2 regions of the Glutamicibacter sp. 0426 genome follow, and region 2 is predicted to be linked to the other one. Evidence: predicted binding sites of a transcription regulator. Region 2 holds the regulator's gene; the other holds the start of a gene.
The links. The regulator LexA, encoded in region 2, represses DNA repair genes until DNA is damaged. The targets are predictions, from matches to a motif close to TCGAACANNTGTTCGA.
Positions count from the first base shown of each region.

Region 1: the regulator LexA is predicted to act here: its motif matches at 4,700-4,715, upstream of BKX98_RS03755 (DUF6504 family protein).

Region 1 covers NZ_MPBI01000001.1:783,705-789,677, forward strand. Annotated here, with positions in the region: gene BKX98_RS03725 (lipoate--protein ligase) at 1-635, shown strand, start outside; gene BKX98_RS03730 (mycoredoxin) at 698-976, opposite strand; gene BKX98_RS03735 (SOS response-associated peptidase) at 1,103-1,831, shown strand; gene BKX98_RS03740 (hypothetical protein) at 1,828-2,352, opposite strand; gene BKX98_RS03745 (MBL fold metallo-hydrolase) at 2,453-3,082, opposite strand; gene BKX98_RS03750 (S-(hydroxymethyl)mycothiol dehydrogenase) at 3,082-4,167, opposite strand; gene BKX98_RS03755 (DUF6504 family protein) at 4,755-5,063, shown strand; gene BKX98_RS03760 (DNA polymerase III subunit alpha) at 5,100-5,973, shown strand, end outside.
Region 2 covers NZ_MPBI01000002.1:565,842-571,814, reverse strand. Annotated here, with positions in the region: gene hisH (imidazole glycerol phosphate synthase subunit HisH) at 1-360, opposite strand, end outside; gene hisB (imidazoleglycerol-phosphate dehydratase HisB) at 361-981, opposite strand; gene BKX98_RS08145 (histidinol-phosphate transaminase) at 1,004-2,110, opposite strand; gene BKX98_RS08140 (LysM peptidoglycan-binding domain-containing protein) at 2,191-2,544, opposite strand; gene lexA (transcriptional repressor LexA) at 2,803-3,522, shown strand; gene BKX98_RS08130 (glycoside hydrolase family 76 protein) at 3,579-4,658, opposite strand; gene BKX98_RS08125 (ATP-dependent DNA helicase) at 4,769-5,973, opposite strand, start outside.

The DNA.
Region 1 (5,973 bases), on a different contig from region 2:
GCGATGTCCAGTCGGGCGAGAGGGGTTCTTTGCTACGGCTCTATCGTCCGGACCCGACTCTGGCCTTTGGCCAGCGTGATGTGCGTCTGGACGGCTATGAGGAGGCGCGGGAGGTGGCGCAGCAGCTCGGCTTTGCGCCATTGGTGCGCAAAGCCGGTGGCCGAGCCGCGGCATATCACCGGGGCACATTAATCGTTGACCACATTGAGCCCGAAGCTGAGGCAGTGATGCGCCAGCAAAGCCGCTTCGAGGTATTTGCCCGCGTCTACGCCAACGCCTTCCAGCGCCTTGGCGTAAATGCGCAGGTCGGGCCAATCCCGGGGGAGTACTGCCCCGGCGATCATTCGGTACATGGTCTCCCTGACGGGAACTCGCCGCGCAACTATCCAGTGAAGCTGGTAGGAACGGCTCAGCGTGTGGTTTCCGGCGCATGGCTGTTCTCTTCAGTCTTTGTTGTCGAGGATTCTTCGTCCTTGCGCCAGGTCCTTGATGGGGTCTACCAGGCAATGGGTGTTCCGATGGATCCGACAACGGTAGGCGCAGCGAACGATTTGCTCGCCGGTGTCACCACTGAAGCATTTGTTTCCGCGTTGCTCGAGGAATACCGCGAGCACGCAACGCTGCACGGTGCATAGCGCAGCTTAAAAAAGCATCGGCACCTGCTAGGGGGTGCCGATGCCTGGTCTTGCGAGTGGAACTATGCGCCGACGCGCTCAACAACCTCGTCGATGCGCGGGTTGGTGGCTGCGGATCCATCCGGGAAAATCAGAGTTGGAACGGTCTGGTTGCCGTTGTTGAACGACTCGACGATCTCCGCGGTGCCTTCAACTTCTTCGATATTCACCTCGGTGTAGGCGACACCCTTCTGGTCCATCAGGCGCTTGAGGTTGCGGCAGTAGCCGCACCAGCTGGTGGTGAACATGGTGACTCCGCCGGCAGCGGGAACGTACTGGTCAAGGTTCAATTCATTGCTCATAGTTGGTGTAACGGCACGCATGTTGACTTTGTTCCCGGCTGGCCGGAAAAAGTTCGCTGAATTCTCGGACGCTGCTCGCTAGACTGGGGAGCAGATTTTCCTTGAGGCCGGACTAGGGGGCAAGCGATGTGCGGACGATATGTGATGGCCAAAGCTATCGGCGATCTGGTGGCGGAGGCCGAGGCCGAAGCTGACGACAACCTGGAATTGCGCCAGTCATGGAACGTTGCGCCAACCACCGATGTGCCGATTGTGCTCGAGCGGCTGATCGGCGATGATCTGCACCGCCAGGTCCATGTCGCCCGGTGGGGGCTGGTGCCAGGCTGGGCGAAGGAGCTTTCGGTCGGGGTGCGTGCCTTCAACGCGCGCAGCGAGACGGCCAGCACCAAGCCGACCTTCCGCTCAGCAGTGAAGAAGCGCCGAGCCGTCGTCCCGGTGGAAGGCTACTACGAGTGGAAGAAGGAGGGCAGCAAGAAACGCCCCTTCTACGTGCACCGCGAGGATGGAAAGCTGATCTTCTTCGCCGGCCTCTATGAATGGTGGAAGGACGAGGACGGATCCTGGATTCTTTCCACCTCGATCATGACCATGGACTCGCCTTCGGCTGAAGAACCAGGGGTGCTTGGCGAACTTGCCGGCCTGCACGACCGCTTGCCCATTCCGCTGGGCAAGGAGATGATGGGCCGTTGGATGAACCCTGCCGAGGAAGATGGCGAAGGGCTGATCGAGCAGATTCGTGCAGAAGCGTTCGATGTGGCCTCAGAATGGACCATGCATGAGGTCGACACCGCTGTCGGCAATGTGCGCAACAACTCTCCGGAGCTGATCGAGGCGCACAGCAACTCGCTGTTCTAGCGCTGGTGCCGGGCGGCGTGCTGCACCATCCAGGCGCCGTTGGCCATGGCGAATACTGCCAGCCCCAGTCCCATCAGCCGCCGCGCGGCAACGCCCGCCGGGGACGTGGCCAGCGAGGACAGCTGTGCGTGCGTCAGCGGCTCGTAGGCGAACCAGCCCAAAGGCACCGGTTGCAGCGTATCCCAGATCTTCAACCCGGCCCCTGCCAGGAACAAGGCCAAGGCGAGCGCGGCCAGGATCCAGGGCACGGCTCTGAGGGGGCGCACCGCCAGGATGCGGCGCATCAGGAGGATCCCGGCAGCCAAGCAGAGGGTGACGACGCCGAAGAACACCAGCGCTCCTGCGGCAAGGAGCACTGGGCTCGGCGACTGCGAGATCGCTCCGGCGGCCGAGGAGAAGCTATCTGCGGCGGTGGCCACAGGTTGGCGGCCGTCGTGCCAGATCAAGACGAGGCCGCAGAGCAGGGCGGCAAGGCCGCCATAGCCTGCCGTTCTCTGGATCCGCAAATGCGTTTCAGGCATGGATTCATTATTCCATCGATGGTGCGGGAAACAAGGATGGCGGCAGCAGCCGGCCCGCAGGCCGGCTGCCGCCGCCATTTGGTGGAATCGCTGTCGCGGGTCAGTGCCCGCGCTTGATCCATTCATCCAGGTTCGGCGCTTCGGCACCGATGGAAGTGGCATCGCCGTGACCGGTATTGACCACCGTTTCGGCTGGCAGCACCAGCAGCTTGGTGCGGATCGATTCAATGATCGTCTCGAAGCTGGAGTAGCTGCGCCCGGTAGCACCCGGTCCGCCGTTGAACAGGGTGTCGCCGCTGAACAGCACGCCGAGGTCTTCCGCATAGAAGCAGGTTGAACCTGGCGAGTGCCCCGGGGTGTGCAGCGCGGTCAGCGAGGTGCCGGCGATGGTGAATGAATCGCCTTCGCTGATTTCCGCGTCCACGTCGCGCTCCGGGTAGACAGCTTCCCAGAGCATGCGGTCTTCCGGGTTCAAGAACAACGGTGCATCAACGGCGTCGGCGAATTCGCCGGCGGCGCGGATGTGGTCGTCGTGCCCGTGGGTCAGCAGCACGGCCATGACTTCGCGCTCGCCCACGGCTTCGCGGATCTTGGCAACATCGTGTGCCGGGTCGATCACCATGACCTCGGAATCATCGCCGATGATCCAGACGTTGTTATCGACATCCCAGGTGCCGCCATCCAGCGAGAAAGTGCCGGAGGTGACGACGTTCTCGATGCGGGCAGCCATTAGAGCTCCACCACCGAACGCAGCACGGTGCCTTCATGCATCTTCTTGAACGCCTCTTCGATTTCATCGATCTTGATGCGTTCCGTGACGAAGGAGTCCAGATCCAGCCGGCCGAGCTTGTACTGCTCGACAAGCATCGGGAAGTCGTGGCTTGGCAGGCAGTCGCCGTACCACGAGCTCTTCAGCGAGCCGCCTCGGCCGAAGACGTCCAGCAGCGGCAGCTCGAGCTTCATCTCCGGGGTCGGGACGCCCACCAGCACCACGCGGCCTGCAAGATCGCGGGCGTAGAAGGCCTGCTTGTAGGTTTCCGGACGGCCTACAGCATCGATCACCACATCGGCGCCGAAGCCGCCGGTCAGTTCCTGGATGGCTTCCACGGCGTCGACCTTGGCGGAATCCACGGTGTGGGTGGCGCCGAAGGTCTTCGCGGTTTCCAGCTTGTCAGGGTTGACGTCCACCGCGATGATGGTGGTCGCGCCGGCCAGCTGCGCGCCGGCGATGGCGGCGGCGCCGACGCCACCGCAACCGATCACGGCAACCGACTCGCCGCGCTTGATTTCACCGGTGTTGATTGCCGCGCCGATGCCGGCCATGATGCCGCAGCCGAGCAGGCCGACGGCTGCCGGATCCGCTTCTTCATCCACGATGGTGCACTGGCCGGAGTGGACCAGGGTCTTCTCGGCGAAGGAGCCGATGCCCAGGGCAGCCGACAGCTCGGTGCCGTCCTCGAGGGTCATCTTCTGGGTGGCATTGAACGTGTTGAAGCAGTACTTCGGCTCGCCCTTGGCACAAGCGCGGCACTGGCCGCAGACTGCACGCCAGTTCAGGATCACGCGGTCGCCGACCTTCACGTTGGTGACGTTCTCGCCGATCTGGCTGACGACTGCGGTGGACTCGTGGCCCAGCAGGTAGGGGTACTCGTCGCCGATGCCGCCGAGCTTGTAGTGCAAGTCGGTGTGGCAGACACCGGTGGTGAGCACGTCGACGACTACTTCTCCGGGACCCGGGTCCGGAACGATGATGTCGACGACCTCTACCGGCGCATCCTTGGCGCGGGAAACAACGGCTTTGACCTTATGAGGCATGGGATTTAGCTCCTGGAACGATTGACTGTTGCTGTCTCGATGCTATCGGTGTCCTCGGCGCTTATGGAACATTCGTGACACAATGACGCAGGCTGTTTCGCCCAGAGCCAATTTGCGCAGGTGCACCACGAGTTTCCCGGAACGTATGTGACGGCGCAAGGGCTGCGCCTCGGGCTCAGGCTCCGCTGAGCAGGAGGACGGCACCGAGGGCGGAAACCAGTGCCCGCGCCGAATTGGCCTTGATCCACTGTGGTGCATAGAGCTCCCAAGCCAGCGACCTGCTGCTCCAGCCGCCGATTGAGCGGAACGTTGGCTCCGAGGGTGAGCGGGGCACCGTTCCCATCGGGCTACATCGCCAAACTGCGCCTGGCCTTGGCCCATGATGCGCTGCTTGCCTGCGATGTCGGATGTTCCTCGCCCTTTCGTTTATCGCGGCCTTTCGCAGGGCCTATTCAGCCAGCTCATCGACGCTGCGAGCCGCTGCGCTCGGCTAACCCAAACTGTCGGTCGCGCTGACTAGTGTAACTGTCATTCGAACACGTGTTCGAATAGAATGGTTCTACTAGGTAAGGAGTGCGCACGTGGGGATGTTCACCGAGTCGATCGAGGTGGCTCGCGCAGCGAATGGGATGCCGTTGCGCGTGACCTGGCAGGGGCAGGACTACCGCTTGGTGGCTGAACCGCAGCGCTGGTTCGAGCGCCGCAAATGGTGGGATGAGAACCTGCGGATTCCCCGCGGAGCCGGTGCGGGGATTGCCGACTACGAGATGTGGCGCCTGCAGCTGGTCGCCGTGCGTGGATCCCGCCAAGTGCACAGCGTCGATGTGAGTTTTGATGCGCAAACTGAACGGTGGCGCCTGGTGCGCGTGCATGACTCGCTGGCCCGCAGCGCCTGATGTGCCGGCAGGGGAACATATTTTCGAAGGACATCCATGAGCTTCACCCATCTGAACGTCAGTTCTTCATACAGCGCCCATTACGGCGTCTCGCACCCAAAGCAGCTGGCCCAGGCGGCCAAGGCGCAGGGGGCGCAGATGCTCGCGCTGACTGACCGGGATGGGCTGTACGGGACGGTCAAGCATGTGACAGCCTGCATGGCAGAAGGGCTGCACCCGATTCTCGGGGTGAACCTTGCGGTGCTCGATAGCCACGGGGAAACCCAGGGGCGGATTGTCCTGCTGGCCCGCGGGCGCTGCAACGGTGCGGGATATGCAGCGCTGTGCCGGGCCATCACCCTCGCGCATGGCACTGCGCACGGCGTTCCGGGGCTGGAAGCCGGGCAGTTGGCGCATCTGGGCGCCGGCGGAAACCTGATGATCCTGCTCGGCGGGGAATCGGATGTGGCCCGCGCAATCCTCAAGGGAAACTATGCCCACGCCCGGGCGCTGCTTGCCAGCTGGAAGAAGCGGCTGGGAAAGATGCTGCGCGTGGAGATCACCACGCACCTGTCCAGTCCCGGATCGCGCTACAGCCTCGGCGGAGCAGCCCGCTTGCTGCGCTACGCCCATGAGCGGGGGATCAAGGCCGTCCTCACCAATGCCGTGCGCTACGTAGACCCTGACGGGGCGGTCACCGCAGACATCCTGGACTCGGCGCGCGCCCTGCACAGCCTGAAGAACCTTGACTCCTGCCAACCCAACGGCCAAGGATGGCTGAAAACCCCGCAAGAGATGCGCCAATTGGCCAAGGAAATCGGCCAAGCCACCGAAAGAAGCTGGGCTCAACAGCTGTTGCGGGAAACCGAGGCGCTTGCCGAATGGGCTGCGGCCGACCCGGTAGCCGATCTCGGATGGAAGAAGCCGGTCA
Region 2 (5,973 bases):
GTGCGGAATGACATCCGACTGGAGGCGTTCAACCTTGCCCGGCCATTCGCCGATGCCTTCGGTTTTCACCCCGTGCTCCACGCCTTCTTCAAAGAAGACCTGGTGGCCCACGCAGATCCCCAAGACGGGCAGGCCACCGGCGATGCGGCGGCCGATCCAGCGCAGGGAACCGGTTGCGGTCAACTGCTCCATGACCGAGGCGTAGGCGCCGACTCCCGGGACTACCAGTCCGTCGGCAGCCACGATCTTCTTCGGGTCTGCGGTCAGTTCCACCTCGGCGCCGGCGGCTTCCAAGGCGCGCACGGCGGAACGGACGTTGCCCGAACCATAGTCCAGGACAACTACTGTTTTCTTCTCCACTTACAGGGCACCCTTCGTGGATGGGATTTTGTCGCCCATGCGCTCATCGCGCTCTACGGCTTCGCGCAAGGCGCGGGCGAAGGACTTGAATTGCGCTTCGACAATGTGGTGCGGGTCGCGGCCCGAGAGCACCTCGATGTGAGCGCAGATCTGTGCGTGGAAGGTAATGGCTTCGAAGACGTGGCGGGTCATCGAGCCGGTGAAGTGCCCGCCGATCAAGTGGTATTCCTGGCCAGCAGGCTCGCCGGAGTGCACGAGGTATGGCCGGCCCGAGACATCGACGACTGAACGGGACAGCGCCTCGTCCAGCGGAGCGTAGGAGGTGCCGAAGCGGCGGATGCCTGCCTTGTTGCCCAGCGCCACGCGCAGCACTTCGCCGATGGTGATCGCGGTGTCCTCAACGGTGTGGTGGACATCGATGTGGGTATCGCCGGTAGCACGCACGGTGAGGTCGATGAGCGAATGCTTGGAGAGCGCAGTCAGCATGTGGTCATAGAACGGCACCGAGGTGCTGATCTCCGAGACGCCGGTTCCATCGAGATCCAATTCAACGAATACGGACGATTCGCTGGTCACGCGTTCCATGCGGGCGCGACGTGCGCCAATCAATTCGGCAGACATGTCTTCCTTCGCTTGTCTTTGATTACTTCTGCGAGCCGAGCAGTTCGGCAAGTCGTTCCAAGAAGGCTGTGGTTTCTGATTCGGTTCCGGCCGTAACACGCAAGGTCCCCGGAATTCCATTGTCGCGGATGATGATGCCGGCTTCCAACAGGCCTTCCCAAATAGCGTGGGGGTCTTCGACGCCACCGAAGAAGACGAAGTTGGAGTCGGAGACCGATGGCTTCAGGCCCAGTTCCTTCAAGCGCGCGACGATGCGGTCACGCTGGGACTTGATGTCTTCGACCTGCGCCAGCAGCAACTCGATGTTCTTCAAGGCGGCGATCGCCGTTGCCTGGGTCACGGCCGACAGGTGGTACGGCAGCCGCACCAAGCGGATGGCATCAGTGACCTCTGGCGCGGCGGCCAGGTAGCCGACGCGTGCGCCGGCCAGGCCGAATGCCTTGGACATGGTGCGAGAGACGATCAATCGCTGGCGGCCTTCAAGCAGACTCAGTGCGGACTTGGTGCTGGCCAAGGAGAATTCGGCGTACGCCTCGTCAACGATCACCATGCCGTTGTGCTCGCTCATGGCTTCGTACACGGCCGTGATGACATCAAGGCCAAGGGCGGTGCCGGTGGGGTTGTTCGGCGAGCACAGGAACACGATATTCGGCTTGTGCTCGCGGACCTGCGCGGCTGCAGATTCGGCGGACAGGGTGAAATCCTCGGCGCGTTCACCGGCGATATAGGTGGTATCAGTACCACTGGCCAACAGCGGGTACATGGAGTAGGTGGGGCCGAAGCTCATCACGGTACGGCCTGGACCACCGAAGGCTTGCAGGATCTGCTGCAGGATTTCATTCGAACCGTTCGCGGCCCAGATGTTCTCCTTGGTGAGCGAGTGGCCGAGGTAATCGGCAAGAAGTTCACGAAGCTCGGTGAACTCGCGGTCGGGATAGCGATTCAGAGTTGCCGCTGCCTTGGCCACTTCCTGGGCAATGGCGTCTACGACTACCGGTGGCAACGGATGGGTGTTCTCGTTGACGTTCAACTGGATCGGCACGTCAATTTGCGGTGCGCCATAAGGGGATAGCCCGCGGAGATTCTCACGCAAGGGCAGCTGACTCAAAAGTTCACTGCGGTCATTCACGCATCAAGTCTACGTGCGCAGCGAGTCCGCCAGTGAATCCGCTACGGCTGCAGGTAACAAACTCTAGACAGCGGGGGAAGCTAGCCGGCAATGACCGGAATCGACAAGGTATCTCCAACCTGGATTTCGCTGCCGTCCAAGGCGTTGAGCTCCGCGATGTGGCCAACTGCGGAAGTCACGTCGTAACCGGTGGCATAGTCGCGAGCCAAACTCCATAGCGTATCCCCGGGGATCACGGTGACATCGATGGTTCCAACCCCAGCAGGATCTTCTGCCGCGGCATGCGCGTCAGAGGCGAACATGGAGAAGAAGAAAGCAGCAGCGATCGTGAGTGCGAAAACGGGCATCCCCACCAGCACAGCCCAACCGCGGCGGTTGATGCGGATTTTCAGCGGCGCTTGGGTCTGATCTGAGTCAAGTGCGACGGTAGCCATGACGTTGTCTCCTCAAGAAATTCAAGTGATGCGAATTTTTATTCGAAAGAACGGATTCGAAAACTTGTTCGAACCTCGTATATCTGTTCTAACAGAGATTCGCGGAACTTGTCCAGAAGTTTTCGAACAAATCTTTGAAAGAAGCTCGCTTATCTACTAAGATTTCGAAGTAGACGAGCAATGAAAACATCTCACCATCTAGCTCCGACAGTTTGGACACGCAAACTTTCGAATGATTGCTAGGGAAGGCAAAATCTCATGTCAGCATCACAACGCACTCCCCGATCGAATGCACGTTCGCTGACGATTCGCCAAAAGAAGATCCTTGAGACGATCCAGCGGTCTATCGGCAAGAACGGTTATCCGCCATCGATGCGTGAGATTGGCGACGCTGTCGGACTCAAGAGTCTTTCGAGCGTGACCCACCAGTTGAGCCAGTTGGAAAAGCTCGGCTATATCCGTCGAGACCCACGCCGTCCGCGCGCGATGGAAATCCTGCTTCCGCTGCAATTGTCCGACGATGCCGAAAAGGCCGAGGTCTCGGAGCCGGTCGAGCCGGCTGCCAGCGAAGACGCCAAGATCATTGAGCTGAGCACTTCTGCTGACACCACCATGGTTCCGCTGGTTGGCCGTATTGCTGCTGGCGGTCCGATCCTGGCAGAACAGTCCGTCGAAGATGTTTTCTCGTTGCCTCGTCAGCTCGTGGGCCACGGGGAACTGTTCATGCTCAAGGTTTCCGGCGATTCAATGGTTGACGCCGCGATTTGCGATGGCGACTGGGTAGTTGTCCGCCGACAGCAGACGGCAGACAACGGCGACATCGTCGCAGCCCTGCTGGACGAGGAAGCGACCGTCAAGACCTTCCGGCAGCGTGATGGGCATACTTGGCTGCTTCCACAGAACTCGCGCTACGAACCGATTTTGGGTGATGCAGCAAAGATCATGGGACGGGTCGTCTCGGTCATGCGCTCACTCTAGATTTCGTGTGGATATTGCGCTGGTGCTTGGCACCAGCGCAATTTTCGTTTAATCAGCTACTCGCCGGCCTCGAGCTCGATCTGGGCGGCCGCGGCGAAGATCATCCAGCGCTGGACTGCCGCCGAGAGCCGGCGCGGTTCCTGGTCGATCAGATGGCCTGCAGTTGCCGTGACCAGTTGCCTGGCCTGCTCCCTGCTTGGTGCTTCCAAGCGGTGATCTTTCGCGGCGAGGGCCAGATACCGGCACAGGATTCCGGCAAAAAGGTTCCCGTCTCCCCCGCGGTTGAACGCGAGTACTCGGGCCGCGGAAGACAGCGAGTGCGTGGTCGCATCGATCAGCACCTGGGCGTGAGCCAGATCGGCTGGCTCGCCAAGCTCAAGCAACGCGCCTAGCACCGTGCCCTGGTTATAGGTATAGATCGCTGGCTCCACCGTATGCCCCTGGCTGGCCAACCGCAGCCCGTCCAAATACAGCCCACGCTCGGCGCTGAACAGGTTCTTCTCCAGCCATTGGAGAACCTGCCGTGCGGTGTCCTTCTGTCCGGTTCGGCCGAAGAACAGTGCCGCCGGCGCATTGGCCGGCGTATTCTTGAAATCCCGTTTTTTCGACCAGTACAGGCCGCCGCCCAGCACCTCGTCCATGCCAGCTTGAAGCTGTTCTCCCAGCACCCGCATTGCAGTCTGAGCAGCGTGGTTTCCTTCTCCCCTCACGGCCAGCGTGAACTGCGCCAGACGGCCGCTGGCCAAGGCAAGCCACGCCATATCGTCGAAGAAGTAGTTGGGCAGCATCCCGAAGTTGCGAATTCGAATGCCACGCAACAGATGATTGGCCCGGGCCAGCTCGGCACGCGCCGATTCCGCGTCGCCTGCGGCCAGATAGGAGTGGCCGTCATCAATGATGGCATCCAGATAATGCGCCTGCCACCAATAGTTCCACTCCGAAAACGGGTGCGCGCAGCCATTGAGATCGCTGAGCAAGCTTCCGTCGCGCAACCGGTGCGCCCTGCTGTAGCTCTGCCCAATCCAGGTTCCGGGCAGCCGCAAGAGGCGCCGTCCGAAACGCTGGTGGGTGTCGATGGCGGCTTGGTGTGCCAATTCCTGCATGGACTCCATGGTGCCTTCCGGTTCACGCGGCATCAGTTCTTCTCACAGACCTTAGTGCATATCCAACCATCCTGCTGATAGTGCTTAAAGTACTTGAGCTGCCCCAAGTCCAAGGACAGCTCAAGTTCATGCTCTGGCTGCGGCTATTTCCCGTCCGGGTTCAAGCGCTGGAGAACTCCGGTGATGACCTTCTTGTCGACAGTCGGCCACATCGGCGGCAGCGTCGCTTTCAAGAAGCTGCCGTACCGTGCAGTGGCCATGCGCGAATCGAGGATCGCCACCACGCCCTTGTCCCCGACCGAACGAATCAGGCGTCCAGCGCCCTGGGCCAGGCGAATCGCCGCATGGGTGGCGGCCACCTGCATGAAGCCGTTGCCGCCATGCTTGGCCACGTCCTCGGAACGGGCTTTGGAGATCGGATCGTCCGGGCGCGGGAACGGGATCTTGTCGATGATGACCAGCCGGCAGGAATCTCCTGGCACGTCCACGCCCTGCCACAGGGTCATGGTTCCGAACAGGCAGGTGTCGCGTTCGCTGCTGAACTGCTCGACCAGCGACTTCATGCTGCCCTCGCCCTGGCACAGGATCTCCACGTCCAGGCGTTCGCGCAAGATGCTTGCCGCTTCTTCGGCGGAGCGTTTCGAAGTGAACAGAGCCAGTGCACCGCCGCCGGAGGCCTTGATGAGATCCTCGATCTCATCCAGCGTCTCGGCGGCCAGTTGGCGGCCCGGCTTGGGCAGATGCTTGGCTACGTACAGGATGCCCTGCTTCGGGTAATCGAAGGGACTGCCGACGTCCACGCCGGTCCAGGACGGAGCCCCGGCGCCCATCAGACCCAGGGAGCCTGCGACCGAGTCGAACTGCGCGCCGATAGCCAAGGTAGCGCTGGTCAAGACGACCGTGCGCCCGTCGAAAAGCCCTTCGCGCAGCTTGCCGGCAACGGACAACGGGGCAACGTTCAACGTGGCTGGCTGGGTCTCGTCAGCTTCGACGTAGCCCCGGCCTTCGACAAACTCCCGCGGACGGGTGGTGTACAGCACCTCGCGGCGCTCTTCGGATTCGAGCATGCGAATCGCATCGTCCATCACCGCCTGCAGCTGGGAGCGGGCGGTCTGTCGTCCGCCGTCAGCCGGTGCATTGGCTTCGGGCTTGGACAGCGCCAACGCCAGCCGGGCCTGTTCCACGATGTCGTTCAGGGCGATGCCCATGTCTTCGCGCAGGCCATGTTCCAGCAGTCCCGTGGGCACACCGGTCAACGACTTCTCCAAGCGGTTCGCCGCCTTGACCATCTCGTCCACGTTCACTCCGCAATGGCGTTTGGCGCCGCCTGCCGCGGTGAGCACCATGC